2 regions of the Mesorhizobium sp. M2E.F.Ca.ET.209.01.1.1 genome follow, and region 1 is predicted to be linked to the other one. Evidence: predicted binding sites of a transcription regulator. Region 1 holds the regulator's gene; the other holds the start of a gene.
The links. Region 1 encodes PhoB, which activates phosphate uptake and scavenging genes when phosphate is short. Its sites were predicted from a motif close to TGTCATNNANCTGTCAT; they were not measured.

Region 1 (15,321 bases):
TGACCGCATTCATCGGGCCGTCGGGCTGCGGAAAGTCGACGCTGCTGCGCGTCCTTAACCGCATCTACGAGCTCTATCCGAAGCAGACCGCCGAGGGCCAGGTGCTGCTCGACGGCAAGAACATCCTCGACCGCTCGCAGGACCTCAACCTGCTGCGCACCAAGATCGGCATGGTGTTCCAGAAGCCGACGCCGTTCCCGATGTCGATCTACGAAAACATCGCCTTCGGCGTCAGGCTCTATGAGAAGATCAGCAAGGCCGAGATGGACAACCGCGTCGAGTCGGCGCTGAAGCGCGCCGCGCTGTGGAACGAGGTCAAGGACAAGCTCAACGCCAGCGGCCAGAGCCTGTCGGGCGGCCAGCAGCAGCGCCTGTGCATCGCCCGCACCGTCGCGGTGAAGCCGGAGGTCATCCTGCTCGACGAACCGGCCTCGGCGCTCGATCCGCTGTCGACGGCCAAGATCGAGGAGCTGATCGACGAATTGCAGGCCGACTACACGATCGTCATCGTCACCCACAACATGCAGCAGGCGGCGCGCGTGTCGCGGCAGACGGCGTTCATGTATCTCGGCGAGCTGGTGGAGTTCGACCGGACCGAGAAGATCTTCACCTCGCCGCGTGAGAAGCGCACGCAGGACTACATCACCGGCCGCTTCGGCTGAGTTCATACGAGGACATCATCATGGCCGAACATACCGTTGCCTCGTTCGACGAGGATCTGAGGCAGATCAGCCGGCTGATCAACGACATGGGCGACCTGGCCGGTTCGATGGTTGGCGCCGCGACCAGGGCTCTGCTGGAGACCGACAATGCGCTGGCGCAGCGCGTCGTCTCCGACGACACCATCATGGACGCGCGCCAGCGCGAGCTCGACGACCGCGCGATCACGCTGATCGCCAAGCGGCAGCCGATGGCGGACGATCTTCGCCACGTGGTCGGCTCGATCCGCATGGCGGGCGATCTCGAACGCATCGGCGATCTTGCCAAGAACATCGCCAAGCGCGTCGGCTCGGTCGGCATCAGCGCCGCGCCGCGCGACCTCACACATTCGATCGATTCCATGGCGCAGCTGGTGCTGATCCAGGTCCAGGCGGTAGTCCAGGAATACACGGTGGGCGATGCTTCGGCGCTGGCCAAGCTGCGCAACGACGACGAGCGCATCGACGTCAAATACACCTCCGTGTTCCGCGAACTCCTGACCTACATGATGGAAGATCCGCGCAACATCACCGCTTGCACGCATCTTCTGTTCTGCGCCAAGAATCTCGAGCGCATCGGCGACCATGTGACCAACATCGCCGAGAACGCCTATTATGTGCTGACCGGCATGCAATTGCCCGCCAACCGTCCCAAGCAGGACGAGACGGCAATGTCGGCGCCGGCGGCCTGACGGAAAAGGTTACCCCGATGATCGCGCCACGCATCATGGTGGTGGAGGACGAGGAGCCGCTGGGGGTGCTGCTCCGCTACAACCTCGAATCCGAGGGTTACCAGGTTGAAGTGGTGACCCGCGGCGACGAGGCCGAAATCCGCCTGCAGGAAAACGTTCCCGACCTGCTCGTGCTCGACTGGATGGTGCCGGCGGTTTCCGGCATCGAGCTTTGCCGGCGCCTGAGGATGCGGCCCGAGACCGAGCGGCTGCCGATCATCATGCTGACCGCGCGCGGCGAGGAAAGCGATCGGGTTCGAGGTTTGTCCACCGGCGCCGACGACTATCTGGTCAAGCCGTTCTCGACGCCGGAATTCATGGCGCGCGTCAAGGCGCTGCTGCGCCGCGCCAAGCCGGAGGTGCTGTCCAGCGTGCTCAAGGTCGGCGACATCGTGCTCGACCGCGAATCGCACCGCGTCTACCGCAAGAAGAGCGAGATCAGGCTCGGCCCGACCGAGTTCCGGCTGCTCGAATTCATGATGCGGCATCCCGGCCGCGTGTTCTCGCGCAGCCAGCTGCTCGACAATGTCTGGGGCGAGACGATCTATATCGACGAGCGCACGGTGGACGTTCATGTCGGACGCCTGCGCAAGGCCGTCAACAACGGCCGCATGCCCGATGTCATCCGCACCATTCGTGGCGCGGGGTATGCGATCAGGGAAGACTAGGCTAGAGCCCCGCCATCCCGATGGATCGAAATCATGTTCGAGGGGCAGAACTCAATAGCAGGCGGTTGCCGATGCCGCAGTAGTGGCGATGCGGGGGGATGTGCATGAGGCCCGGCTCGCCTGGCCTCAAGCCTTCCTCCGGCTTTCCCGCAGGCGCTTCACCGTGGCATCGACGATCGGGCCGATGTCACTGCGATCGATACCCACATCCTCGAGATAGTGGTCGTTGAGCCTAGTCAGTTCCTCGATCGCGGCGATCCGGAATACTTCATCCTGGCACCAGCCCACCAGTTTGCCGAGAACGCGCCCGACACCAGAAGAGGACCAGCGACGCCAGGCATGCGGCCTTGCGTATGGCGGCAGGGACTTCACACTAGTTGTCACGTCGAACCTCCCGGAAATGTTTATGCAGTCTCTGCCTTCTCCGGCGGAAAGACCTGAAATGCTCCTGAAAGAGTTCGGAAAAGTTTCCGAAGTCGAGTAGATTTCGGCCCATGGTGACGATCCACCGAATGGGACCGTTCCGTCTCGATACCGAGACGGGAATCGTGTTTCGAAATGCCGAGCCCCTCGCATTGGGACAGCGAGCGGTTGCACTCCTGCGCGTGCTGGTGGAGCGAGCGGGCGCACCCGTCTCCAAGGCTGCGCTGATGGATGCCGGATGGTCCGGTCTCGCCGTTGAAGAAAGCAATCTAACTGCCCAGATCGCGGCACTCCGCCGGGTGTTCGGGGAAGAACCCGGCGGCGAGCGCTGGATCGAGACGCTCCCGCGCCGCGGCTACCGATTCGTCGGACCGATGATCGCGATAAGGAACCCGCCCCAAGAGGAAGGAACGGAGGTGAAGCCGGCGCTCCCCGAAGCGCCCTCCCTCGCCGTTCTGCCCTTCGTCAACATGAGCGGCGACCCCGAGCAGGAATACTTCAGCGACGGCATCACCGAGGACATCATCACCGACCTGTCGAAGGTCTCTACGCTCAACGTTCTGTCGCGCCACACCACGTTCACGTTCAAGGGCAAGGCTGTCGAGATAGGGCAGTTGGCGCAGCGGCTGAAGATTCGATACGTCGTCGAAGGCAGCGTGCGCAAGGCTGGCGGGCGGGTGCGGATCACGGCGCAGCTGATCGACGCAAGCAAGGACAGCCAGGTCTGGGGCGAGCGCTATGACCGCGAACTGAAAGACATCTTTGCGCTGCAAGACGAAATCGCGCAGGCCATCGTGGCGGCGCTGAAGATCAGGCTGCTGCCGGCCGAAAAGACGGCGATCGAGAGCCGCTCAACGCAAGACCCGAAGGCCTATCAGCTCTATCTCCTGGGTCGGCACTACCTCACGCAGCAGGGAGCGAGAAGCTTGGAGATCGCCGTTCGCTTCTGCCGGCAGGCGTTGGAGATCGATCCTGATTACGCCCGCGCCTGGGCTGTGGTCGCCCTCTGCCAAGCGTTCCTGCATTTCGGGGGATCGGAGGAGTCAGGCTTATCAGCCGCCGAAAAGGCGCTCGCGCTGGATGCGACATTGGCCGAGGCTCATGCCGCCAGGGCGCGGGCACTGGCCGCGCTGGGACGCAACGATGAGGCGCTGGCGGCCCATGAGGAATCGCTACGCCTTGAACCGGACTCGTTTGAGGTGCGAGTTAACTTTGGCCTGACCTGCCTTTACCTCGGCCGCTACGAAGACGCCATCGAGCATTGCGAGCGCGCCGCTCAGCTTCTTGAAGCAGACCATTGGGCTCTCCTCATTGCGGCTGATTGCTATCGATTGTTGGGACGACATGACGAACTGGGTGCTGCTTCACGCCGGGCTTTGGAGCGCGCCGAAAGGGAGATCGCGCTGCATCCCGACAACGCGCGTGCCTTATCGTTGGGAGCGATCGCGTTGGCCCATCTGGGAGAGAAAGAGCGCGCCGAGGAATGGGCCGCGCGAGCGTTGACGATCGAGCCGGACGATATGAGGGACTACCACAATATTGCATGCGCCTTTGCCCAAATGGGCGAGCCAGATCGGGCTCTCGATTTGTTGGAGACTTGCCTTCCCAAAGCGCACCTCCTCGCATGGATCAAGCGAGAGCCCGAGTTGATGCCCCTCCACGGCCATCCGCGATATCAAGCCCTGATTGCGCGCGAAGAAGCGCGGTTGGCTGCGATTGCGATCGGGGAATCGAGCTAAGCAGGTGGACATTGGTCGCTTGTCCGATATCTATCTAAGATATCGATGTCAGCATTTGGCGCAGAGCGGCAGCGTTCCCAATCGGGTCGTCTAGATGATTGGTTTCACCGTCAGGCGACGATCTTCCCCGCACCGCTTCTCGCCTGCATGCCCGGCGCGAAGATCTCCTGGTCGACGAAGGTCAGCGCGCGCATGGCGCAGCCTTCTCGGATCAGCGGCAGCTCGTTCGGCTCGGCGTCGAAGGAGATCGAGTTCGAGTGCTGGCCGCCGGCGGTCTGGGCGATCGCCTCTCTCAGCGCCGGCTCGATCAGGTCGAAGGCGGCCGCGCTGACGCCGACCATGGCGACCGGCGCCGGATCGATAAGGGCGAAGAGACTGCCCAGGCCGAAGCCCAGCGCTTCGCCGGCCCGGCGATAGGCCTCGCGCTCGGGGCCGTGCTTTTCGCGCGCCTTGGCGGCAAGGGCGCGCATGTCGGCGTCGCCGATGTCGATCGGCGCAGCGTCCTCGCTCATCCCCATGGCGCTGCGCCAGATGGCGTAATTGCCGGCATAGGCCTCGACGCAGCCGCGGCGGCCGCAGCGGCAAAGCGCGCCGCCCGGACGATGGATCATGTGGCCGAACTCGCCGCCGGAAGAATGCGTGCCGGTGAACAATTCGCCCTTCAGCACAAGGCCCATGCCGATGCCGTGCGAGAGCAGGATGGCGATGAAATTGTCGCGATAGCGCTCGGGATCGCGCCATCGCAGCGCCACCGCCATCATGTTGCAGTCGTTCTCCATGGTGGCAGGGATGTCGAATTCCCTCTCGAGGATGTCAGCGAACGGAATGTCGGTCAGCGGCGTGATCGGCGACCACAGCATGGCGCGCGAGTGGGAATCGGTGATGCCCTGAATGCCCATGGCGATGCGGGCGACACTGCTCACGTCGAGATCAGGATCCTGCAGCCGGCGCTGGACAATCGCCAGGCACTCGCCGATCAGCTCGTCGCGCGGCATGACGAGCGTGTCCAGCCGCCGCTGTTCCTCGGCGATCACCTGGCCGGCATAGTCGATGACGGCGACCGACAGGAAGTTCAGCGACAGCACCACGGTCAGCACCGCGGCGGCTTCGGGGTTCAGCGCCAGGCCGATCTGCGGCCGGCCGCGTTTCAATGCCGTCGGCTCGCTGGCCTTGCTTTCGGTGAGAATGCCCTCCTGGATCAGATCGGCGGAGATCGCCGAAATGGTCGAGTGGCTGAGGCCGGTGGTGGCGGCAATTTCCGTCCGCGACGGCTGGCCGGCGCGGCGCACGGCCGAAATCACCATGGCGCGGTTGCGCCGACGCAAATCGTCGTGGCGGATTCCGACCGACATCGTCTCGCACGTCCTCCCCGGTCATCGCGGCCTTGTGATGATGCCATGGCCTGTCGCTGACACGCCAGGGATAGTGGCAGAAGCCAAAGCCGATGTCATTATTTATTGCGGACCCCGAAAAAAATGCCTGGACCCATCAAATGCCATCAGAATCTCGGTTGACAGCATCATTTCGCTGCATCAGTATTTTTTTGAGGCTCGAAAAAAAGCCTCTATGCCGGCCTTCGGGCCAGTCTGGGTCGCGCCATACAGGGCGCAGGGAGGATATGATGAAAAAATTCGCAGCCGCCATTCTGGCGGGTGTTGCCATGTCGCTGACGCTGGCTTCGGTCGCCGAGGCGAAGGGCAAGGTGATTGGCGTCTCGTGGTCGAATTTCCAGGAAGAGCGCTGGAAGACCGACGAAGCGGCGATGAAGGCCGCCATCGAGGCCGCCGGCGACAAGTATATTTCGGCCGACGCGCAGTCCAATCCGGGCAAGCAGCTGACCGACGTCGAAAGCCTGATCTCGCAGGGCGCCAATTCGCTGATCATCCTGGCGCAGGATGCCTCGGCGATCGGTCCGGCCGTGCAGAAGGCGCTCGATGAAGGCATCCCGGTCGTCGGCTACGACCGCCTGATCGAGAACAAGGACGTTTTCTACCTGACTTTCGACAACAAGGAAGTCGGCCGCATGCAGGCCCGTGAGGTGTTCAAGGCCAAGCCCGAAGGCAACTACGTCTTCATCAAGGGCTCGGGTTCCGATCCGAACGCCGACTTCCTGTTCTCGGGCTCCATGGAAGTGCTGAAGGAGGCGATCGACAGCGGCAAGATCAAGAATGTCGGCGAGGCCTATACCGACGGCTGGCTGCCCGCCAACGCGCAGAAGAACATGGAGCAGTTCCTGACCGCCAACGACAACAAGGTCGACGCGGTTGTGGCGGCCAATGACGGCACCGCCGGTGGCGTCGTCGCGGCGCTGACGGCGCAAGGCCTGGCTGGCACCGTTCCGGTCTCGGGCCAGGACGGCGACCACGCGGCTCTCAACCGCATCGCGCTCGGCACGCAGACCGTGTCGGTGTGGAAGGATGCGCGCGAGCTCGGCAAGAACGCCGCCGAGATCGCCTCGCAGCTCGCCGACGGCAAGAAGATGGCCGACATCGCCGGCGCCAAGGACTTCACGACACCTGGCGGCAACACCGTCAAGTCGCTGTTCCTGACCCCGATCGCAATCACCAAGGACAATCTCAACGTCGTCATCGACGCCGGCTGGATCAAGAAGGACGAAGTCTGCGCTGGCGTTGCCGCCGGCAGCGTCAAGGTCTGCAACTAAGCTTTGCCGACACTAGACCAAAACCTTGCGCCGCGGCCCGAAGGCCGCGGCGTTTTCTCAAAGATTTACCGTTCCGCCGCGAGCGGATAGGCTTCCAGGCTGAGGTCCGGCATCCGCGTCAGACGGCAGGCCGGCGGGAGAAAATCATGACCGACACGACGTCTACCCAACCGGCAGACACCGCGCGTGCCTCGGAGCTGGGCGCCGTTGCCCGGTTCCTGAAGGCTACCGAGCTGGACACCCGCATGCTCGGCATGATCGGCGCGCTGCTCCTGATCTGGATCGGGCTGCATGTGATCTCCAGCCTGCGGCTTGGCGTCAATCCGCTCGATTTCGACAGCCGCACCTTCCTCACGCCGCGCAACCTCTGGAACCTGTCGGTGCAGACTTCGGCCGTGGCGATCATGGCCTCAGGCATGGTGCTGGTTATCGTCATGCGCAACATCGACCTGTCGGTGGGATCGGCCGAAGGGGTGATCGGCATGGTGATGGGCTTTGCGCAGGTGCATTTCCTCGTTCGCTTCGTCGGGCTTGAGCTCGGCAACCCGTGGATCTGGGTCCTGGCGCTGCTGATCGGCCTGGCGCTCGGCCTCATCATCGGCGCCTTCCAGGGCTTCATCATCGCCTATCTCGAAGTGCCGGCCTTCATCGTCACGCTGGGCGGTCTGCTGGTCTGGCGGGGCGCTGCCTGGTGGGTCACCAGCGGCCAGACCGTTGCGCCGCTCGACGCCACGTTCCAGCTGATGGGCGGCGGCCCGGCGGGTTCGATCGGCGCCAAATGGAGCTGGGTCGTCGGCATCGTCGCCTGCCTGGCGGTCATCTTCATGCATTATAACGGCCGCGTGCAGCGCAAGCGCTTCCGTTTCCCGCTGCGCCCGGTCTGGGCCGAGACGCTGCTCGCCACGGTCACCTGCGCGATCATCCTGGGCGCAGTGTGGCTCGCCAACTCCTATCCCTGGCCGGTCGGCATCGTGAACCGCTACGCCGCCGCCAACAACATCACCGTCCCCGAGGGCGGGCTGTTCATCGCGCATGGCATCGCCATTCCGGTGCTGATGGCGGTCGCCGTTGGCCTGATCATGACCTTCGTCACCAAGCGCACGCGCTTCGGCCGCTATGTCTTCGCCATCGGCGGCAATCCGGAAGCGGCCAACCTCGCCGGCATCAACACACGCTGGATCACCATGAAGGTGTTCATGATCATGGGCGTGCTGGCGACGATCGCGGCGGCGATCTCGTCGGCCAGGCAGAATTCATCCACCAATGCGCTCGGAACGCTGGACGAGCTGCTGGTCATCGCAGCGGCCGTCATCGGCGGCACATCGCTTGCCGGCGGTTCCGGCACCGTGCTCGGCGCCATGCTCGGCGCGCTGCTGATGCAGTCGCTGCAGTCCGGCATGGTGCTGCTCGGCGTCGATTCCCCGCTGCAAAGCATCGTCGTCGGTGCCGTGCTGGTCGTGGCGGTGTGGCTCGACACCCTCTATCGCAAGCGGGCCTGAGCATGATCCCGAAAAGTGGAAACCGGTTTTCGGGCGAGATCATGCTCAAGCATGAACTATAGGGAGGAGAAACAACATGGCTGACACATCCGCTCCCGCCAGCGTTCCGCTGGTCGACATGCGCAACATCTCGATCGCCTTCGGCGGTATCCGCGCCGTCGACGACGCGTCCGTCGATCTTTTCCCCGGCGAAGTGATGGCGCTGCTCGGCCACAACGGCGCCGGCAAGTCGACGCTGATCAAGATCCTGTCGGGCGCCTACAAGCGCGACAGCGGACAGATCTTCATCAATGGCGAGGAGGCTTCGATCTCGAACCCGCGCGACGCCAAGAAATACGGCGTCGAGACGATCTACCAGACGCTGGCGCTGGCCGACAATGTCGATGCCGCCGCCAATCTCTTCCTCGGGCGCGAGCTGATGACCGGCTGGGGCACGCTCGACGACGTCGCCATGGAAGCCGAGGCGCGCAAGGTGATGGGACGGCTCAATCCGCGCTTCCAGCGCTTCAAGGAGCCGGTCATCAAATTGTCGGGCGGACAGCGGCAGTCGGTGGCGATCGCGCGCGCGATCCTGTTCAATGCCCGCATCCTGATCATGGACGAGCCGACGGCCGCGCTCGGTCCGCAGGAGACGGCGCAGGTCGGCGAACTGGTCAAGCAGCTCAAGGCCGACGGCATCGGCATCTTCCTGATCAGCCACGACATCCATGACGTGTTCGATCTCGCCGACCGGGTCTGCGTGATGAAGAACGGCCAGGTGGTCGGCACCGCGCGCACCACCGACGTCACTCAGGACGAGGTGCTCGGCATGATTATCCTGGGCAAATGTCCGCCCGGCGCCATCCCCGGCCCGGGCGCGCTGAAGATCGCGGCTTGAGGTGGTGACTTAGCAAGCCGCCGACGGCCGGCTCCTGTGCCAGCCGCCTTCATGGTTTGGCCTCGCCATTGTCTTGTCACCCAGACTTGCCCATAAAGGTCCGAGCATTCCTGGACCCGGCAGTTGAAGAAACTCTTCCCCATCGTTGCTTTCATCGCCGTCGCGCTGATCAGCCTTACGATGGCGGGGTTCGCCTATTTCGCGACGCAAGAGGCGGCGCGGATAAAGTTCGAGGGCACCGCCGACGATGCGCTCAGCCGCATCGAGAGCCGCATCGACCTGCATCTGTCGCTGCTGCGCTCGACGCAGGCGCTGTTCGATGCGCGCAACGGTGACATCACGCGCGGCGAGTTCAAGGCCTTCTTCACCGCCCTCGACATCGACGACAATTTCGCCGGGCTGCGCGGTATCGGCTTCCTGAGGCTAGCCAAAGCCGGCGATGAGGCCGCGGTCGAACGCGATATCCTGCGCGACCATGGGTCGGCCCACCCAATCTACCCTGCGACGACCCAGCAATGGCGCACGCCCATCGTGCTGTTCGAGCCGCTCGACACGTCCAACCAGTCGATCATCGGCTTCGACATGTTCAGCGAGCCGGTGCGGCGCGCGGCGATCGAAAGGGCGATGGCCGACGACCAGCAGCATGCGAGCGGCATGGTCCAGCTCGGCCAGGGCGCCGGTGTGGCGCAGACCTTCACCGGATTCCTGGTTTTCGTGCGGCTGAACGTCGAAACCGCGCCCGAGGTGATCAATGCCAGCCGCTCCTCGACAGCCGGCTTTCTCTACGCCGCGTTCCGCGCGCAGGACCTGTTCCAGGTCGCGCTCAGCCATTCGCCGCTGCTGCCGGTCAATGTCGAGGTCTATGACGGCAAGCCGGAGGCCGGCAATCTGCTTTTCCGTTCAGAAGCACCGCCGGCGGAACGTATCGGCGCGAAGCTTTTGGCGCGTCGCGATATCGTCGTCGCGGGCCGGCCTTGGACGGTGCTGTTCAGGCCGACAAGCGCCTTCGAGCCACCGTCCTCGCGTGCCATCCCGGTGATGCTCGGGCTGTTCGGCCTTTTGCTCGCCGGCGCCATTGCCCTGGTGGCGCGCTATCAGGAGCGTGCCTATGACGCGAAATCGGCGCTGCACGAGACGACCGAAAAGAGCCTGCTGGAAAAGGACCTGATCCTGCAGGAGATGAAGCACCGCATCAAGAATTCGATCACCCGCGTGCTGGCGATCGCGCGGCAGACGGCTTCGCAAGCCACCGACGTCAAGGAGTTTTCGGCTTCGTTCTCGGCGCGCCTGCAGGCCATGGCCGCATCGCAGGATATGCTTACGCGCTCGCGCTGGCAGAAGGCCGATCTCGGCGACCTGCTGCGTATCGAGCTCGGGCAGGTGTTCGGCAAGGATCTTCCCGAAGGTGTGCTGTCCGGGCCGCAAGTGCTGCTCGACGAGACGACGACTCAGGCGCTCGGGCTTACCTTCCACGAACTCGCCACCAACGCGCTGAAATATGGCGAAGCCGGCAATTCGGTGGGCGCCCTCAAGGTCGATTGGAGCGTCGAAACGCGCGGCGGTGCGCGGACGCTGCTCCTGAACTGGCGCGAAGCGGGGCAGAAGAAACTGGAGGCGCCGGCAAAGACCGGCTTCGGCACCAAGCTGATAGATCTCAACGTCACGCGTGAATTGCGCGGCACGATCGCGCGCGACTATCGCAGCGACGGATTAAAGGTGGAAATCAAAATCCCGCTCGCCGAGTGAGCGGTCAAAATGGTCCCGCGATGGCGGGCTTATCAGCGGATTAGAACCGGAAGCCGGTTAGAGCGGTTCACCGTTTCACAGAAACGGCGAACGCTCTATCTCTTTGTTTTTACGCAATTCCGGACGGAAAACCGCTCACACTTTTCCTGGAATTGCTCCGGCCTCCGGTTCTTTTCTGGTATCAGTTGCAGCGAGCCGTGTAGATCCGGCCGCGATGATCGCGATACTGGCAATAGCCGTTGCGCAGGTTGCGAACCAGGAGGCCCGACCCGGCGCCGACGGCTGCGCCGATCAGCGCACCCTTGCCGCCGCCGACCAGGCCGCCCACGCCGGCGCCGATCAGGCCACCGCCCACGACATCCTGCTCGGTCGTGGTGCAGCCGCTGACAGCGACAACGGCAACCATGGCAATAATCATTTTCCGCATTGAAATGCTCCTCACTTTTGTCCTCACTTTCGGCAGTACCAGCCGCCATTTAGCATGAAAAAACGGGCTTTGCCTGCCCGATCTTACTGTTGTTTAAGATAGTCTTTTTCGGGGCGCCCGCTGTTCGACGCGACAAGCATGCCGGAAACCTCTAAAGACGCGACCAGCGTGCCGTCGGGCCGCACGTTCCAGGCGATGTGGTCGTAATCGTCCTCCAGGGCCGGATCGACGGCCAGGCATTTGCCGATAATGCGGGGAGCCCGGCCCTGCAGGTCGCCAAGGGCGAAGGGCCGTTCGGCCGTACAGGCCTGCGCGGTCTCAAAGACGCTGACCGGCACTTCGAGTTCGCGGCAATCGGTCATTGTGCTCGAGCAACCGACGACGAAGAGCAATGCGGCGATGTGTTCCATGGCTCCAAACCTCTCGCCGCAAACAACGATTCTCAACGAGCGAAAGTTCCGGGGCCGGGTTCAAAGCGCGACGTTGAATTGGATTCAGGCGACGCGCTTTACGTCCCGTTCCTGATGGCTGTCATCTACCAAGCCGCCGCACAACTTTGGTCGACATGCTCGCGGTCCAAGCCGCATGCGGGGATCAGAACAATTGCCAGGCGGCGGTCAGGGCCACGGCGGCGAGAAGCGCGACCGCGCCAAGGCGAAGCGAAATATGGGACGGTCGCGGCGCCGGCTGCGGCTCGGCATCCTGGAAGCCGCTCATCGAAACACGGGCGGCCTGCTCCAGTCTGTTCGTATCGGCAACCATCATTTCAGTCGGCCAGATCGCGCGCCGGCAGGCACGGACGGGTTTCCGGCGCATCGCCAGCCGGCAACACAGGACCGGACTTTATGGTGAACAGGGGGTTAAAGGCCTTCGCCTGCAAAGCTTGGCGCCATAGGGGCGCAATCAATCCGTCTCGAAATTTCCATGCGGGACGGTGAGGCGGTATTCCATGCGGTCCTTGCCGATCTCGAGCGTCGCGGAGCCGTTCAGCGACATCGGCACGACGCGCTCCAGCGCCACGCTGCCAAAGCGCTTTTCGTTGCGCGGCGCGTCGCCGACCGACTCCGTCCAGGTCAGCAAAAGGCTGGGCGAAGTTCCGCCGTCGGGTTCTAGCCTTGCACTCACTTCGACATGGCCGTCCGGTTGCGACAGCGCGCCATAGCTCACCGAGTTCACAGCCAATTCGTGCATCGCCAGGCCGATGTGCAGGGCGGCATTGGGATTGAGATAGGGATTGTCGCCCGCGAACCGCAGGCTTCGCGCCAGATCGGCGCTGTAGCGGCCGACCTGGCCGGATACGAGTTCATGCAGTGCCGCTCCCCGCCAGTTGGAGGATGTGACCAGGTCCTGCGAGGAAGCGAGCGATTGCAGCCGGCCGCGAAACCGCGCCAGGAACTCGCCGAGCGTCTCCGTGTAGCGCCCTGTCTGTGTGGCGATGCTCTGGATGATGGCCAGGAGGTTTTTCGATCGATGACTGACTTCGCGCAGCAACGTCTTCAGCGTCTGCTCGCGCCGTTTCTGCTCCGTCGTCTCGACCATGGTGGTGACGACGCCGAGGACTTCGCTGGTGTCGCTGCGGTCGGCGTCGATCCAAAGCTGGAACCAGCGGACGCCTTGGCTTCCTGGAATGCTGAGCTCGAGCTGGTCCGCGTTGCCGGATTCGATCACCTTGAGCTTGACGGCCCTTATGCGTTCGGCCTGCGCCGGCGAAAGCAAATCCTTGCCGTCGGCGGTTTCGGAAGCCCAGGGCGCGCTCATGTTGCGCGCCCAGACCGTTTTCATCTGCCGATCCTGATAAAGAACCGAGATTCCGGCATTGTGCAGGGCATGAAGCAAGGCTCGCCCCACCTGCATCCCGCTTTCGGCGGGATGCATCGCGATTACCTCACCGTCACGCTTTTCAGTTCTGTCCTTCGTGGGATCCTCGGGAGGCATTGGAACATCCCCGCACTCGGTCCTTGAACGGCTCAATCCGCAACTGGTTCCGACGACCATGCTCTCCAAAACGGTCCGCCGGACGGCGCTCTCTCGAGACGCCGCCCGGCGGTGGCTGGAAACCGTTTGAGGGGTGCGGCTTCCAGTGTCGCGGTCAGGCTCTCCTGAAGAGGCCTGCGATGAGCGAAATCACCAGGAAGGCGAGGAAGATGAAGAACAGGATTTGCGCGATGCCAGCCGATGTGCCGGCGATGCCGCCGAACCCAAGCGCGCCGGCGATGATCGCAACCACGAGAAATACGAGCGCCCAGTACAGCATGATGCGTCTCCTTGTTATGTCGGGAAAAGAACGTGGGTCGGTGCCGTTTGTTCCACCATTTGCTGAAAAAGACGATCCCCTTTGAAGGGACTTTTCAGATCGCAAACGGATGAGCGTCATGCGAGGCGCGAAGGCCTCGCATGACGCTCAAAACGGTCCAAAACGCGGATCAGGCGGCGGCTTTGGCCTGCCGGTCGAAGAACAGGGCCTGGCTGATCAGAGCCTTGACCATGTCGGGATTGAAAGGCTTGGTGACCAGGAAGGCCGGCTCGGGGCGTTCGCCGGTCAGCAGGCGTTCCGGGAAGGCGGTGATGAAGATCACCGGTACCGGCGTCGACGACAAGATCTCGTTGACGGCTTCGATGCCAGAGCTGCCGTCGGCGAGCTGGATGTCGGCCAGCACCATTTTCGGCCGCGTCTTGCCGAACATGGCCACTGCCTCGGCATGTGTACGTGCCGTGCCGACGACCCGGTGGCCGAGGCTTTCGACCATCTCTTCGATGTCCATGGCAATCAGCGGCTCATCCTCGATGATCAGCACATCGGTCGCGACCTGTCGCGAAATCTCGTTGCTTGCCTGCGCAAGCAACTCTGAGAACTCGTCCTCGTCGACGTCGAGAACTTCCGCCGCCTCGTCCTCGCTGAAGCCTTCCACGGCGACAAGAAGGAAAGCCTGCCTCGGCAGGGGCGCGATCGCGTTCAGATTGGCCGCCGCCCGCTGCTCCCAGGCTGTCTGGGCCTGCTCCTGCGGCACGCGGATGGCAACGGAGGTGAAGAGCCTGGCGAAGACCTTATATAGCGCAATACGGTCGCTGGAGGCTTCGGGGAAGATATTGGTGTCGGCGATGATGGCTTCCAGCATCGCGGCGACCAGCGCGTCACCGCTCTCCTGCGATCCCGACACCGCGCGCGAGAAGCGGCGCAGGAACGGAAGATGCGGAGCGATGGTTGCGGACAAGCTCATTATTTACGTCTCCCTCAGATGACGTTGCACGTTCAAGGCCATGCCGTTGCAAGCCCCTGAAAACCAACGCCGGCTTCTGGAAAAAGTTCCGCCGGCCGTGGAACTAAATTAGCAGACCGGCGTTTCGCGGTCTCGGGATGGGCAACCAGACGAAGGTTCCGCTTGCGTTGTGGTTTGAAGTCGAAGAGCGGTTCGGGTGCTGGAAATTAGGGCGACCATGAAAGAAATGTCAAAAAAACAGATGGCTGATGCCAAAAGCAGGCATCGGAACGGGGATGGCAACCCGCTTGGGGCGAACTCCGAAATTGCCCGCAAGCTCAAGCAATATTACGACGAGTTGGTCTCGGACCAGGTGCCGGACCGCTTCGCTCAGTTGCTGAGCCAACTGGAACAGACCGAACCTGCCCAGAAAAAGGACTGAGGCATGGTGGCGGTATCCCAGAGCTTCAAGACCGAGCTGCTCGGTGCGATCCCGAGCCTGCGTGCTTTTGCGGTGTCGCTGACGCAGAACGCCGACCGGGCCGACGACCTCGTCCAGGAAACGCTGGTCAAGGCGTGGGACAAGCATGAGAGTTTCCAGCCGGGCACCAATCTCAAGGCCTGGCTGTTCACCATCCTGCGCAACGAATTCTA
Region 2 (15,321 bases), on a different contig from region 1:
TTGGCAGCAGGCCCTGGCCCGGCGAGCGGCCGCCGATCGCCGTCTTCATGACCGCCGAGCAGGGCGCGCGGCAATTCGTGCTGACGCAAGAGGATCAGCGCGGCAACGCGATGCGCGAATCCTTCGCCAATGCGGCCGGTCCGCTGCTGATGCGCGTCACCTTTCCAAAGGCCGAGCAGCTTGGTGGCCTCGATGAGAAGGCGCTTTCGGAGGCGGACATCGCAAGGCTCGACAGATTGGCGAAGAAAGCAGGAGCGGCTCGGGCGCTCGCCGGCAGCATCGTGTGGAGCGACAAGGAACTCGGCTGGATCGCCGACTGGCGGCTTGCCGATCGCGGCAAGACCTTTCGCTGGCAGGTGCGCGGCGTCAGCTTCGACGAGGCGTTTCGAGTGGCGATGAGGGGCGCGGCGCAGATTTTGTCAGGGCACGGGCAGCCGTGACGGCGTTTCCTCGCCCCACGAAAGTGGGGAGAGGTGGCTCGGCGAAGCCGAGACGGAGAGGGGAACGCCGGCTCCGTCGGCAAAGGCCCTCGTATTGGAAGACCTTCCGCCCTACGAAGGCCCCCTCTCCGTCCGCTTCGCGGACACCTCTCCCCGCCTTTGGCGGGTTGCGAGGAACTCGCGGCTCTGCCGCTGGCACTATCGTGTCGCATTGGTCAGCGGCTAAGACGCGTGGTAAAAGCCGGCGCAAAAGAGAGTTTCGGCCATGAACAAATTCACCCCCGCAAAGCCTGCCGGCGCGCGCAGCGTCGACGAGATCACCGGCAGCCGGCGGCTCAGGCGCATGCGCAAGGCCGACTGGTCGCGCCGCCTGGTGCAGGAGAACCAGCTTTCGGTCAACGACCTGATCTGGCCGATCTTCGTCATCGACGGCAAGAACATACGCGAGCCGATCACCGCCATGCCGGACGTCTATCGCCTCTCAATCGACCTCGCGGTCAAGGAAGCGGAGCGCGCGGCCAAGCTCGGCATTCCGGCGATCGCCACCTTCCCCAATGTCGAGCTTGCGCTGCGCGACCAGACGGGATCGCACATCCTCGACCCCGACAATATCATCAACCGCGCGACCCGCGCCATCAAGGATGCGGTGCCGGACATCGGCATCATCACTGACGCCGCGCTCGACCCCTTCACCAGCCACGGCCATGACGGCATCCTGCGCGACGGCATCATCGTCAATGACGAAACGGTGGAGCAGGTCGCAGCCGCGGCCGTCATCCAGGCAGCCGCCGGCGCCGACATCATCGCGCCGTCCGACATGATGGACGGCCGCATCGGCGCCATCCGCGACGCGCTCGACGCCAACGGTTTCCAGGACGTGGCGATCATGTCCTATGCGACGAAATTCGCTTCGGCCTTCTACGGCCCCTATCGCGAGGCGGTCGGCACCGCCGGCCTGCTCAAGGGCGACAAGAAGACCTATTACATCGACCACGCCAATTCCGACGAGGCGGTGCGCGAGGCCGAGCAGGACCTCGCCGAAGGTGCCGACATGCTGATGGTGAAACCCGGCCTGCCCTATCTCGACATCATCCGCCGGCTGAAGGACGAGCTGCAGATGCCGACCTTCGCCTACCAGGTGTCGGGCGAATATTCGATGATCAAGGCGGCCGCCGCCAATGGCTGGATCGACGGCGAGAAGGCGATGCTGGAATCGCTGCTTTCGCTGAAGCGCGCCGGCTGCGACGGCATGCTGACCTATTTCGCGCCGACCGTGGCGGAGATGCTGAAGGGGTAAGCCGCGGAACCGGCAAGCAGCGGCGCTGACCTGCCGTCAGAATTCAACCTCTAGCTCGACGATCTCCTCTGGCTCGGCGAGTGCTCCTTGCGTCCATTCCCGCATCAGCGGCCAGGCGAAAACCGTCTCGCAGAACGCGGCGAGCGGCGCTTCGAGGTCAACCGCGTAAGTGCGGAAGCGGGTGCTGACCGGAGCATACATGGCGTCGGCCATGGTGGGCCATGCTCCGAACAGCCACGGTCCACCATAGGTCGCCAGGCATTCCGACCAGATCGCCTTGATCCGCTCCACATCGGGCCGCGCGCCGGAAAAGATCTTGAAGCTCTTGTGCCTCGCCTTGAGGTTCATCGGCAGTGCCGAGCGCAGATTGTGGAAGCCCGAATGCATTTCGCCCGACACCGCGCGGCAATGGGCGCGCGCCACGCGCTCGGCCGGCAGCAGGCCGGCGCGCGGCATCGTCTCAGCAAGGTATTCGGCGATGGCCAGCGTATCCCATACGGTGACGCCGTCATGCGTCAGCCGCGGCACCAACACCGATGGCGACAGGAGCAGCAATTCCTGCCGCTGCTCCGGATCATCGATGTCGACGCGCTTCTCCTCGAACTCCAAACCGGCCATGCGGCACAGCAGCCAGCCGCGCAGAGACCAGGACGAGTAGTTCTTCGACGAGATCGTCAACGTCGCCTTCGTCGCGCTTTCCGGCTTCGCCGCAACCACCTTCGTCTTCCCCGCCTTGGCCATGTCGTGGAACCTCCAAGCCTTTCGCCGGCAACAATCCTCTCGCAATGCAAAATAAATTGCACTAGCTTTTTTTGCGCTGCACGATGGGCTGTCAGCGGAACGAGGCGCAATGCTTTACCAGGCCTACCAGCTCCAGGACGACCTCATAGCTCCGGCGCGCATGCTTGCCGAACTAATGGGCTCGGCGACGGGCGGGATGGCGCTCGGCGACGCCGCCAAACGGCGCATCGCGGCTGGGCTGGAGATGATCGCCCGTTTCAGGCTCACCCATACGCGCCCGGATTTCGGCATCGGGACTGTCAGGGTCGGTAACCGCGAGGTGCCGGTCGCCGTCGAAACGGTGCTCGCCCTGCCCTTCGGCAAGCTGCTGCGTTTTGCCAAAGACATCGACGCCCGCCAGCCGAAGGTCATGGTGGTCGCGCCCCTGTCGGGACATTTCTCGACGCTGCTGCGCGGCACGGTGGAGACGCTGCTCGCCGACCACGAGGTCTATGTCACCGACTGGGCCAATGCCCGCGACGTGCCGCTTTCGGCCGGCGGCTTCGGCGTGGACGACTATGTCGACTACCTCATCCGTTTCCTGGAGGCGATCGGCCCGGGGGCGCATATCCTGGCGGTCTGCCAGCCCTGCGTCCAGGCGCTCGCCGCCGTCGCCATCATGTCCGAGGACAGGCATCCGGCGACGCCGCGCTCGATGACGCTGATGGCGGGGCCGATCGACCCGCGCGAAAGCCCGACCGAGGTCAACGAATTCGCCGTCAGCAAGTCGCTGGCCTGGTTCCAGAGCTACGTCATCTCGCATGTGCCTTTCCGCCACCCGGGCGGCGGGCGGCGGGTGTATCCGGGCTTCCTGCAGCTCACCGCCTTCGTGGCCATGAACAGCGACCGCCACGTCACGGCTCATCGCAAGCTCCAGGAGCATCTGGCGGCCGGCGAGACCGCCGAAGCCGAGAAGATCAAGACTTTCTACGACGAGTATTTCGCGGTGCTCGACCTCACCGAGGAATTCTATCTCGAGACCATCGACCGGGTATTCCAGAAGGCGGAGCTTGCCACCGGCACGTTCACCTTCCGCGGCAGCAAGGTTGATCCCGGCGCGATCCGCAACACGGCGCTGCTTACCGTCGAGGGCGGACGCGACGACATATGCGCGCTGGGCCAGACCTCGGCGGCGCATGATCTGTGCCGCTCGCTGCGCCCACATCTGAAGCGGCATCACCTGCAGGCCAATGTCGGCCATTACGGCGTCTTCAACGGCAAGCGCTGGGAACGTGAAATCTATCCTGTGATGCGCAACCTCATCCTGGCGATGGAATAGCGAGACGCGCGCGGACGAACGAACCGGCGCCGTGGCGCCCAGTTCGTCTGAGTCAAATCCATAAACCTGGATTGTGCGCCAAGCGCGATACTGCTACCCATCCGCTTGCAATTCGCAATCAGTCAAGCTATCAGTTGACCGCTTGCAAATTACAACTGGATCAGGAGGCAATGATGTCCAGGCTGCGCGTCAACGCTTTCACCTTGTCGCTCGACGGCTACGGCACCGGTCCGGATCAGAGCCTCGACAACCCACTCGGCGTAGGCGGCGAAGATCTACACAAATGGATGATCAAGACCCGCTCGTTCCACCAGATGATCGGCAAGGAAGGCGGGACGACGGATACGGATGACGAGTTTGCCGTGCGCAGCTTCGAGAATGTCGGCGCCTGGATCCTCGGCCGCAACATGTTCGCGCCGAGCCGCGGCGCATGGCCGGACGACAACTGGAAGGGCTGGTGGGGTCCCAACCCGCCCTATCACGTGCCGACCTTTATTTTGACGCATCACAAGCGCGCGCCGATTGAGATGGAAGGCGGCACGACATTCTATTTCGTCACCGACGGCATCCATTCGGCGCTCGAACAGGCGAAGGCGGCTGCCGGCGGCAAGGATGTGCGCGTCGGCGGCGGCGTCTCGACCGTCCGGCAGTATCTGCAGGAGAAGCTCATCGACGAGATGCATCTGGTTGTCTCGCCGCTCTTGCTCGGATCGGGCGAGCATCTGTTCGCGGGCCTAGATATGCTGAAGCTGGGATACCGCTGCACCGGGCAGGTGGCGACGGCCGACGCGACGCATGTGATGATCGGGCGGGCGTAGCGAGCGTAATCTCCCCCCTCGTGGGGGAGATGGCCGGCAGGCCAGAGGGGGGCGCTGTCCCGCCAGCGCTTCAATCAATAGCCAGTCCGCTTGGGCGTTTTCGTAAGCTATCTGCCGATAGGCTGAGATCCTTCGCGCCCCCCTCTGCCCTGCCGGGCATCTCCCCCACAAGGGGGGAGATCGCAGCTTCACCGCCTCAATACTTCTGCGGCACGTAGAGCTCGCGCGGCAGCACCTGGCGCTCGTAGTCCGGGTTGAAGACACGCTCCGGCAGCGTGATCTCCTCGTGCGGCACCTCTTCATACGGCATCTGCTGCAACAGATGGTCGATGCAGTTCAGCCGCGCGCGCTTCTTGTCGTTGCCTTCGACGATGAACCAGGGCGCCTCCTTGATGTTGGTGCGGGCAAAAGTCTCTTCCTTGGCCTTGGTGTATTGCTCCCAGCGCACCCGCGACTGCAGGTCCATCGGCGACAGCTTCCACTGCTTCATCGGATCGTGGATGCGCATCAGGAACCGCATCTGCTGTTCCTCGTCGGTGATGGAGAACCAGTATTTCACCAGCGTGATGCCGGAGCGGACCAGCATGCGCTCGAATTCCGGCACGTCGTGGAAGAACTGCTCGACCTGATTCTGGTCGGCGAAACCCATGACACGCTCGACGCCGGAGCGGTTGTACCAGGAGCGGTCGAACAGCACGATCTCGCCGCCCGCGGGCAGATGCGGCACGTAGCGCTGGAAATACCATTGCGACTTCTCGCGCTCGGTCGGCGCCGGCAACGCCACCACGCGGGCGATGCGGGGGTTGAGGCGCTGCGTGATGCGCTTGATGACGCCGCCCTTGCCGGCGGAGTCGCGGCCCTCGAAGATCACCACCAGCTTCTTCTTGTGGTAGGCGACCCAGGACTGCAGCTTGATCAGCTCGGACTGGAGCCTCAGCAGCTCGCGAAAGTAGGTCATCCGCTCGATGGAAGGCGGATGCGACTTGTTGTAGATCTTGGCGATCTCGAGCGAGAGCGCCGGTTCGGAAATCTCCAGCTCGTAGTCCTCGTCGAGCGTGTCCTCGAGCTCGGCTTCCAGCCAGTCCTTCGCCCCGGAATTCGGTTTGAGTTCGTTCATCGCGCAGCTCCTGCCTGCCAGCCACCTTGCCTCGGATGCGTTCCGGTGGCACCGCAAACGCAACTCCGTAAGCCGACTGAGATACAGAGGCGCAATGACGGTTTTATTGCAAGCGCTGCTCAACGATGCTGGACTAGCCGATATGTGATCGACGCGTATCGATAGCGGGGCGACAGGCCGTCCGATTTGTCCTACAAATCCCCTCGCCTTTTGCCGGCGCCCCCGCGCGGCCTCTTCAAACAAAATTGCGAGGATCAGACATGGAATACCGCACCCTTGGCCGTTCCGGCCTGAAGGTTTCGACATTGACCCTCGGCACCATGACCTTCGGGGGCACCGGTCCATTCGCCGCCGTCGGCAACTCCGATCTTTCGGAAGCCAGGCGCATCATCGATACCTGCATCGATGCCGGCATCAACCTCATCGACACCGCCAATGTCTATTCGAACGGCCTGTCGGAGGAGATCATCGGCGAGGCGCTTGGCGGCAAGCGCAAGAACGATGTGCTGATCGCGTCCAAGGCGCGCATGCGCATCGGCAGCGGCCCCAACGACGAGGGCCTGTCGCGGCACCATCTGATCCGCGAGTGCGAAAAGAGCCTGAAGCGGCTCAAGACCGATGTCATCGACGTCTATTTTGTCCATCAGTGGGACGGGCTCACGCCGGTCGAGGAGACGATCGCGGCGCTCGACACTTTGGTCAACCAGGGCAAGATCCGCTATATCGGCTGCTCCAACTGGTCGGGCTGGCAGGTGATGAAGGCTCTTGCCGTCAGCGACAGCCGACATCAGGCCCGTTTCGTCACCCAGCAGATCCATTACACGCTGGAAGCGCGCGAGGCCGAGTATGAATTGCTGCCGATCTCGGTCGACCAGGGCGTCGGCGTGCTGGTCTGGAGTCCGCTGGCGGGCGGCCTGCTCTCCGGCAAATATCATCGCGACAGCCCGACCGCGCGCCAGCTCGGCGGCTGGAAGGAACCGCCGATCCGCGACGGGGACCGCCTGTGGCGCATCGTCGACGTGCTCAACGAGATCGGCAAGGCGCGTGGCATCTCAGGGGCGCAGGCGGCGCTGGCCTGGCTGCTCGGTCGTCCGGCCGTAAGCTCCCTGGTGATCGGCGCCCGCAACGAGACGCAGCTCAAGGACAATCTGGCCGCGGCAAGCCTTTCGCTCACGGAAGACGAGCGGCAGCGCCTTGATGCGGTCAGCCGGCCGCCGGTGCTTTACCCCTACTGGCACCAGCAGTTCACGGCCAGGGACCGTTTCGGGCCGGCCGACAAGGTGCTCGACCGCTCCCACGCTTAGGGCTTCGCGCTCAGCCGGCGATAAAGCGCCAGACTTCCGCGTCTGGCTTGATCTGCCCGCTCAGCACGAAATACTTGTAGAGGACGAGCAGCGAGATCGCCTGCTCGTCCTGCTCATTGTCGAATTTGCGGCAATAGGCATTGGCCGCGGCGGTTATCCGTTCCGCCTCGGCCGGGTGTTTCTCGAAATAAGCCACCTTGTCGACAAGGTCGGAGAAATCCTGCTCGAGCGGCACGTAATGGACATTGGGCTCGACCTTGGCTTCCGCAAACCAGGTTTCGTAGGTCGGTTTCGGCATCAGGCAGAGCGAATTGGAGCTCATGATCCATTTCAGGTTCGTCGCCACGTCATTGCCTTCGAGCGAGACGATGTAGCGATAGCGCCGCTGCTGCTCGATATTCAGGAACGGCTTGCGGTATCCGTCCGGCGCATCGGCCCTGTGGGATCCCGCATCGCAGATCGGCAGGTCGGCGGCCTTTTCCACGAAGCGGGTGCGGATCGGATTGTTGAGATGACCGCGCCACACCACCATCGGGCGCTTGGCCGCGAAGGGTAGACTGTCGGGCGGCATGTAGAAGTGGCGGAACTTGTTCAGCTTCATCAGCACGCCATTGGCGTTGTCGTCGCCGATGGGCCGGTCCTTGACGATCCTCGGAATCTCCGGGACGCCAACGACATCGCCGAATTCGAAATCGATCAGAAGGCCGGGATCGAAGTAGCGGGCGAATTCCTTGAGGTCGTAATAATACATGCTGGAAGCGGTCGGCAGCTTGCCGACAGGCACGGCGTCCGGACTGGGCGAGAACGGCTGTTCCAGCTTGTTGTAGTAGTTCAGCCGCTCGCGAACCGCCTTGCCTGAAAGCCTGGCCTGATCGAGCCGGCCCTCCAGGCGATCGCGAAACAGCGATTGCGGTGCGCGGTCGCGCGCGAAATTGCGCGCGTAGTAGAACAGCTTCGAGGCGGTCCGAGAGAGTGTGGCCATGCGTCCGAGAATTCAGCGAGGTGGTCAGTGGTAGTCGGCCTTCATCCCCCCTGACCTCCTACAGCATTCTCCCGGCCATGTTGCAAGCCCGCGAGTACTGCTGACGGTGCATGTATGTTCAGCCTCAAGCCGCGACCACCGCAAATCCGCGTGCGCGCAAACCGCGCCGGTCGTTGTGCAAGGAGGTGACCAGCCGGTCGCGGCTGCCGGCGATGTGAGCGGAAAGCAGCAGCGCCGCTTCCTCGGCATCGCCGCTCCTGACAGCTGCGAGGATGGCGTGATGTTCGGCCCAGGCGCGGCCGAGCGCCGCTTCATCGCGCACTTCCAGCCAGCGTGCTCGAGAAAGCCTCGTCATCGCATCGCGTACGGCCCTCAATAGGAACTCGTTGCCGGAAAGCCTTGCCAGTTCGATGTGGAAATCCATGCCGACGCGATGCCACTCTTCGCGCGGCGTCTCCGCATCGCAGGAATCAAGCATAGCGGCGATCACGTCGATACCGCTGCGGTCTTCAAGCGCCGCCGTCAGGCGGACCGCCGCGACTTCGACCGCCTCGCGGTAGACAGCGATCTGGCCAAGTTCTGCGAGGTTGATCGGCGCCACCGTCCAGCCGCGGCCGTCGCGGCTGATCAGCCCTTCCGTCTCCAGGCGCAGCAGCGCTGCGCGCACCGGCGTGCGCGAGGCGCCGAAACGGCTCTCGATCCAGCGCTCGGTCAGCCTTTCGCCCGGGCCGATCTCCAGGCCAAGGATCATTTCGCGAAGCTGCCTTTCGACATTTTGCATCTGCGACATTTGTCGTCCCGCTTTTTCAAGGCCGCATTGACAGCGGCAAGCTTGAGGTTCATGACGGATACCGGCATGGTATACCAAAATGGTATCCACGCCAATCCGGATCACCCGGCAGGCATGACATGAGCGAGAAACCTTCCGAACAGGGCGGCTACAACATCCATTGGCGGCGCAACCTTGCCGTCTGTTTCGCCGGCTCGTTCAGCACGCTGATCGCCATGACGCTGCTTCTTCCGTTCCTGCCGCTTTACGTCGAGCAGCTCGGCGCCGAGGGCCACGCGGCAATCGTGCAGTGGTCGGGCATCGCCTACGGCGCCACCTTCTTCGCGGCGGCGCTGGTCGCGCCCTTGTGGGGGCGGCTGGGCGACCGTTACGGCCGCAAGCTGATGCTGGTGCGCGCGTCTTTCGGCATGGCGATCTGCATGTCGCTGACCGGCATGGTGCAGAGCGTGTGGCAACTGGTGCTGCTTCGGCTGCTGATCGGCTTTGCTGGCGGTTATTCGTCGGGTTCCACGATCCTGGTGGCGATGCAGACGCCGAAGGAGCGTTCGGGCTGGGCGCTGGGCGTGCTGGCGGCGGGCATCACCGCCGGCTCGCTGGTCGGACCGTTGCTAGGCGGCCTGCTGCCGCCGCTGATCGGCATCCGCGCGACCTTCCTGCTTTCGGGCGCCGTCATCTTCCTGGCGTTCCTGGCGACGACTTTCCTGATCAAGGAGAACCCGCCGGCGCTCAGGCCGGTCTCGGCGGCGAAACCGAAAAGCGGCTGGTCGCAGATTCCCGACAAGCGGCCTATCGTCGCCATGCTGGCCACCGGCATGTTGCTCGCCTTCGCCACCATGTCGATCGAACCGATCATCACCGTCTATGTGCAGCAACTCGTCGAGGACCAGAGCAAGGTGACCATGGTCGCCGGCGTCGTCATGTCGGCGGCCGCGCTCGGCACCATCCTGTCGTCGTCCTGGTTGGGCAAGCTCGCCGACCGCGTCGGCCACTGGAACGTCGTGGTCGGCGCCCTTGCCGTCTCGGCCTTGCTGCTCATTCCGCAAGCCTTCGTCACCAATGGCTCGCAGTTGATCGGGCTGCGCTTCCTGATGGGCCTGGCGCTGGGCGGTCTCTTGCCCTGCATCACCAGCGTCATCCGCCACAACATCCCGGACGGCGTCGGCGGCAATGTGCTTGGCCTGGCGATCTCGGCGCAATATGTCGGCCAGGTCGCGGGGCCGCTGTCAGGCGGCTTTGTCGGCGGGCATTTCGGAATGCGGTCGGTGTTTCTGGGCACAGCGGTGCTGATGGCGTTGGGTGCTGCCTACAACTGGATTGTCCAGTCGCGCCGGGGGCGGCATATGCTGCTGGAGGCCGGCGAGTCCTGATCGGCCTTCCGACCAACCGCCATGGAGCATCCAGGATGGGCCTCACCGGGCAAGCATCAGACAGCGGGAGCCGCGTCCTCGTGCTGGCAGCAGGCCTAGTTGGCGCGGCGGGCGTGGCGCTTTCGGCCGCTGCCGCGCATCGCGGCGGCGCCTTTACAGGCACTGCCGCCAATTTCCTGCTGATGCATGCGGCAGTGTTCCTGGCCATCGGCCTAGCCGGCGGCAACCGTTGCCTCAGGATCGCCGGCCTTGCGCTGCTTGCCGGCCTGCTGCTGTTCTGCGGCGATCTGCTCGCCCGCGACTTTCTCGGTTCGCGGCTGTTCCCGATGTCAGCCCCGATCGGCGGCACCCTTTTGATCGCCGGCTGGGTGGCTATCGCCGTGTCGGCGCTGCGGCGATCGCGGCCATAGATTATTTCCGGCGACTACTTTCCGTTGGCACGCCGCTTGCGCTTGCGCGCGGGCGGCTCTCCGGCGCGGCGCCGTTCGGGCTGCTCGGCTCCGGGCGTGATGCCCCAGTAGTTGCGATAGATGTCCTGAAACAGGTGGCCGATCGGATGCATCATCGTCTCTCCTTCATTTTGAATCGATCCAATCCATGGATGCGAAAAATGGCTGCGGCTCAGCCGCGCTTGCGCTCCAGAAGGAAGCGCGGTTCCCGGCGCCAGGGACCCATTCTGCCACGCCGCTTCTCGCTGGCGGCGGCCGAGGCAATGGCCCAATCGTTACGGTAGATGTCCTCGAACAAATAGCTCATCGGATGCATGGCACCCTCCTACTGAAAGCCGCTTCATCACGAGAATGAAACTTGGATCGATTCAAATCATAGGCCTCCATCGTATGTCGTCAAGCGAAAATTTGAATCGATCCAACAAAAATGTTAGATGACCGGTGGCAATTCAGCGGTCATGGTCGTCCCGTGACCGGATTCGGAGGAACGACATGGCTTCACTCCTCGAAGGCCAGGCAAGGCCGATCAGGCTGGCGGACATTGCCAGAGCCGCCGGCGTCTCGCATGGCACGGCCTCCAATGTTTTCAGCCGTCCCGAGATCGTGCGCGCCGAAGTACGCGAGCGGGTCAAGGCGGTGGCGGAGCAGATGGGCTATGCCGGCCCGGATCCGAAAGGCCGGCTGCTGCGCGCCGGCAAGGTCAACGCCATCGGCGTCGCCACCACCGAGCCCCTCTCCTACTTCTTCGATGATCCGTTCGCGCGCGTCATGATGGCCGGCATTTCCGAAGCCTGCGACGCCACCGGCGCGGGCATCGCGCTGGTGTCGGCCGCCAACCAGGAGAAGCTCGCCTGGAATATCCAGAGCGCGCTTGTCGACGGCTTCATCCTGTTCTGCATCGAAGGCGGCTCGCGCCTTGTCGACCTGACGCGCGAGCGAAGGCTGCCCTTCGTGGCGTTGGAGCTCGGCTTCCAGGACGAGACCGTCTCAGCCATCGGCGTCGACAATGTAGCCGGCGCGCGGCTCGCGGCGCGCCATCTCGCCGAGCTTGGCCATCGCCGGTTCGCGGTGCTGTCGCTGGCCTTCGCCGACAACCGCACAGGCTTCGCCACGCCGGAAATCGTGCGCGGCGCGCTCTACACCGGAACACGTGATCGCCTTGCCGGCTATTTCGAGGAGCTTGCCCGCTTCGGCGTCGATACGACGAAAATCCCGGTCTACGAGACCGAGAATGAAGAAAAAAGCACCAGGGCCGGCCTCGAGGCGATCTTCGCCAAGGATGAACCGCCGACCGCCATCCTGGCGATGTCGGACCGCATGGCCCTGATCGCGATCAACTGGCTGAAAGCGCGGGGCTTCAAGGTGCCGCAGGATGTCTCGATCGTCGGTTTCGACGGCGTGCCGGACGGCGCGCTGTGCACCCCCGCGCTGACCACGATTGCCCAGCCGATCACCGAGATCGGCCGCCGCGCCGCGCGCATGATCCTCGATCATGACGGCGCGGTGCGACGCGAGACGATGGGCGTCGAGCTGATCGTTAGAGCCTCGACCGGCCTAGCTCCGAAAGCCTGAGCAGGCTCAGGCGATCCGCACGCAAGTCCACCGGGTGCTTTTCCCGGCTTGCGTCAGTATCCGCCCGCCCTCGCCGGCACCGGGTGCGCGCCGAACGGCCTGTGCGGAGCTTCCGCCTTGGCGCGGGACGGGCCAAGACCGGCAAGCCATTCCAGATAAAGCGCAAGCGCGAACTGCACGGCGATGCCTGCCGCGATCAGCAGCGTATCGTAAGCCGGGCCACCGGGATTGATCAGCTTCAGCACCTGCGCAGCCATGGCAAGCAGCGTGCCGGCGATGAACACCGGCAGCGAGCGCTTACCCAGGATCGCCAGGGGATTGTCAGGCCTGACGCGGAAGAGGTTGGAGACAGCCGGCAGTGCGACGACCAGGTAGCTGACCGACAGGATGTGCAGGAGCCTTGGCAGCGACAGGAAGGTCTTGTCGAAGCCACCGATCACCACCGGCAGGTCGAACCAGGTTATCTGGCCCCAGAGCGGGCTGTGCACCCAGATCGCCGCACCGACCACATAGATGCCCGCGGCACCCAGCAGCCACGGATTGACCGGGATCCGCCCGCCGCGCTTCACATGCAACATGGCGGCAAGGCCAATGTTGAACAGGAACTGCCACGACAACGGGTTGAGGAACCAGAGGCCAGGCTCAGGATAGTTTGGCGGCCCGATCTGCCAGATGCCGGCGACGAGCCAGAGGAGCCCGGACACGATCAGCGCCGGCACCGGCCGATAGCTGACGAACAGCACGAAAGCCGGCGCCGCCAGAAGCAGTGCCGCATAGACCGGCAGGATGTTGTTGTAGCCGAGCTGATGGCCGAGCGTGACGATGCCGAGCAGCACCTGCGGCGTGTTCTTCATCAAGGGCTCGATGTTGATCATGGTCAGCATTTCCGGCCGGTGCGCGAACACTGCGGCGGCGCAAAACAGCGCGATCACCACCATGGTGATGACGATGTGCGAGATGTAGAGCACGCCGGCGCGCCGCCACATCTTCAGGGTCGCGAGCAACCGGCCGCCAGGCTTGAACTTCGTGCCGTAGGCCAGCGCTACCGAGATGCCGGAGATCAGCACGAAGGCTTCGGCCGCGTCGGAAAAGCCGAAATTCTTGTAGGTCCAGTTCTCGAAGACCGTGCCCGGCACATGGTCGACGAAGATGGTGAGCAGCGCGAGCGCGCGCAGCACGTCGATACGTGTGTCACGATCGTTGATGCGTATGTCACGCTCTCCGATACGCTTGTCGCGCTCGTTGGAAACAGAGGTGGTCATCGACAAAAGGCCTCAAAGCTGGTTGTTCATAGCCAGCAATGCGACCCCCGGGGCGCACCGCTTCGACTCCTCCCGAGCGGAGGTGTATCGGCGCTGAAACGGACTGAAATGCGCCTGGTTCAATCAACTTTCGCGGAGCGCGAAAATATTCCGTTTTGAAGCCGGCAAATCAACAAATCTCTCATGGAATCAAATGGATGTGAGCGTGTCCGAATATAGCGACGAAAACAGTATCCTGTACGGCGATCTGGGCTTTCGCTACCGGGTGGCGACGCCGTCAAAGTCGACCGGCAAATGCCTTTTTGTGCTGCACGGATCGGGTGTGGACGAAACGACGCTCATCCCGCTTGCAAGCAAGATCTCGCCTGACGCAACGCTGGTTGCCGCGCGTGGGCGCATCCCCCAGGAGGACGGCTTCCGTTGGTTCGAGCGAATCACGCCGACGAGTTTCGAACAGGCCAGCATCCGCGACGAGATCGCCGCCTATGCTGAATTCGCGGTGGAGGCGTCGAAGCGCCATGGGCTCGACCTGCGGCGCGCGACCTTCCTTGGTTATTCGAACGGCGCCAACGTCATCTCCAGCCTGATGCTGCTCCATCCGGGCCTGGTCCGGCAGGCGGCGCTGTTGCGGGCGATGCCGGTGCTCGACACTTCGCCGATGACCGATCTCGGCGGAACGCGCGTGCTGATCATCGCCGGCGCCGCCGACCAGACCTACGGCCCGTTCGCGCCGGCTCTGGTGACGTTGTTCAGCGAGCGCCGCGCCGAGGTCGACGCGCGCATCGTCGCCTCGGGCCATGAATTCGGCGATGCGGACGCGGCGATCGCGCGGCAGTGGCTGGCAGGCCCTATGCCGGCGGCCTGACCGCGCCCGCCAGCCGGGCTTCGATGCCCTTAGAAGGCAGGCTCAGCACGCGGCGGCTCGAGGATCCCTAACCCCGTCCCATCCGGTTCCAGGCATCCAGGCCCGCGATCTTGTAGGCTTCGGCCAGCGTCGGGTAGTTGAAGGTGTTGTTGACGAAGAAGTCGACCGTGCCGCCGAGGTTGATCACCGCCTGGCCGATATGGATGAGCTCGGTGGCGCCCTCGCCGACGATATGGGCGCCGAGCAGGCGACGCGTCTCGACCGAGAACAACAGTTTCAGGAAACCGCTCGAGACGCCCATGATGTGGCCGCGCGATGTCTCGCGGAAACGCGCCAGGCCGACCTCATAGGCGGCGCCGCTCTCGCGCACCTGCTCCTCCGACAGGCCGACCGTCGAGATTTCCGGCACGGCGTAGATGCCGTAGGGAAAGCTCTCCGGCGGCGGCGGCAGGTTGACGCCGAAGGCGTGGCAAGCCGCCACCCGGCCCTGCTCCATCGACGTCGAGGCAAGGCTCGGGAAGCCAATGACGTCGCCGGAGGCGTAGATGTTGGGCACGCTGGTCTGGAAAGTTTGAGGATCGACCTTGATGCGGCCGCGGTTGTCAGCCTCGATGCCGACCGCGTCGAGGCCGAGGCTGGCGATGTTGCCGGTACGGCCGGCGGCGTAGAGCACCATCTCGGAGCGGATGGTGCGGCCGTCGGCCAGCGTCACCTCGGCATAGTCGGGTTTCGAGGCGATCTCCTTCACCGTGCTGCCGAGCCGGATGGTCATGCCGCGGTCGCGCATCTGGTGGATGAAGTCGTCGACGATCTCGCGGTCGATGAAATCCAGGATGGAGTTGCGCGGCTCGACCAAGGTCACCGGCACGTCGAGCGCCGAAAAGATGGTGGCGTATTCGACGCCGATGACGCCGGCGCCAATCACCGTCAGCGTGCGCGGCAGATGGTGGAGTTCCAACATCTCGTCGCTGTCGAAGATCCGCTTCTTGTCGAAGGGCA

Region 2: the regulator PhoB is predicted to act here: its motif matches at 5,826-5,842, upstream of ppk2 (polyphosphate kinase 2).

The regions. Positions count from the first base shown of each region.
Region 1 covers NZ_SADP02000012.1:27,756-43,076, forward strand. Annotated here, with positions in the region: gene pstB (phosphate ABC transporter ATP-binding protein PstB) at 1-662, shown strand, start outside; gene phoU (phosphate signaling complex protein PhoU) at 683-1,390, shown strand; gene phoB (phosphate regulon transcriptional regulator PhoB) at 1,408-2,097, shown strand; gene EN852_RS40905 (DUF1127 domain-containing protein) at 2,224-2,481, opposite strand; gene EN852_RS21440 (winged helix-turn-helix domain-containing protein) at 2,592-4,259, shown strand; gene EN852_RS21445 (ROK family protein) at 4,370-5,611, opposite strand; gene xylF (D-xylose ABC transporter substrate-binding protein) at 5,881-6,921, shown strand; gene EN852_RS21455 (sugar ABC transporter permease) at 7,068-8,420, shown strand; gene EN852_RS21460 (ATP-binding cassette domain-containing protein) at 8,497-9,297, shown strand; gene EN852_RS21465 (CHASE domain-containing protein) at 9,421-11,043, shown strand; gene EN852_RS21470 (YMGG-like glycine zipper-containing protein) at 11,225-11,470, opposite strand; gene EN852_RS21475 (hypothetical protein) at 11,554-11,880, opposite strand; gene EN852_RS40910 (hypothetical protein) at 12,065-12,235, opposite strand; gene EN852_RS21480 (sensor histidine kinase) at 12,374-13,405, opposite strand; gene EN852_RS21485 (DUF1328 domain-containing protein) at 13,560-13,724, opposite strand; gene EN852_RS21490 (response regulator) at 13,894-14,688, opposite strand; gene EN852_RS21495 (NepR family anti-sigma factor) at 14,906-15,109, shown strand; gene EN852_RS21500 (RNA polymerase sigma factor) at 15,113-15,321, shown strand, end outside.
Region 2 covers NZ_SADP02000005.1:238,316-253,636, reverse strand. Annotated here, with positions in the region: gene EN852_RS12615 (DUF2066 domain-containing protein) at 1-440, shown strand, start outside; gene hemB (porphobilinogen synthase) at 706-1,737, shown strand; gene EN852_RS12605 (glutathione S-transferase family protein) at 1,774-2,478, opposite strand; gene phaZ (polyhydroxyalkanoate depolymerase) at 2,588-3,796, shown strand; gene EN852_RS12595 (dihydrofolate reductase family protein) at 3,970-4,614, shown strand; gene ppk2 (polyphosphate kinase 2) at 4,811-5,731, opposite strand; gene EN852_RS12585 (aldo/keto reductase) at 5,992-7,035, shown strand; gene EN852_RS12580 (glycosyl transferase family 90) at 7,046-8,017, opposite strand; gene EN852_RS12575 (GntR family transcriptional regulator) at 8,142-8,807, opposite strand; gene EN852_RS12570 (MFS transporter) at 8,927-10,174, shown strand; gene EN852_RS12565 (DUF423 domain-containing protein) at 10,210-10,584, shown strand; gene EN852_RS40835 (hypothetical protein) at 10,599-10,739, opposite strand; gene EN852_RS40830 (hypothetical protein) at 10,796-10,939, opposite strand; gene EN852_RS12560 (LacI family DNA-binding transcriptional regulator) at 11,116-12,195, shown strand; gene opgC (OpgC domain-containing protein) at 12,249-13,457, opposite strand; gene EN852_RS12550 (alpha/beta hydrolase) at 13,663-14,322, shown strand; gene sthA (Si-specific NAD(P)(+) transhydrogenase) at 14,390-15,321, opposite strand, start outside.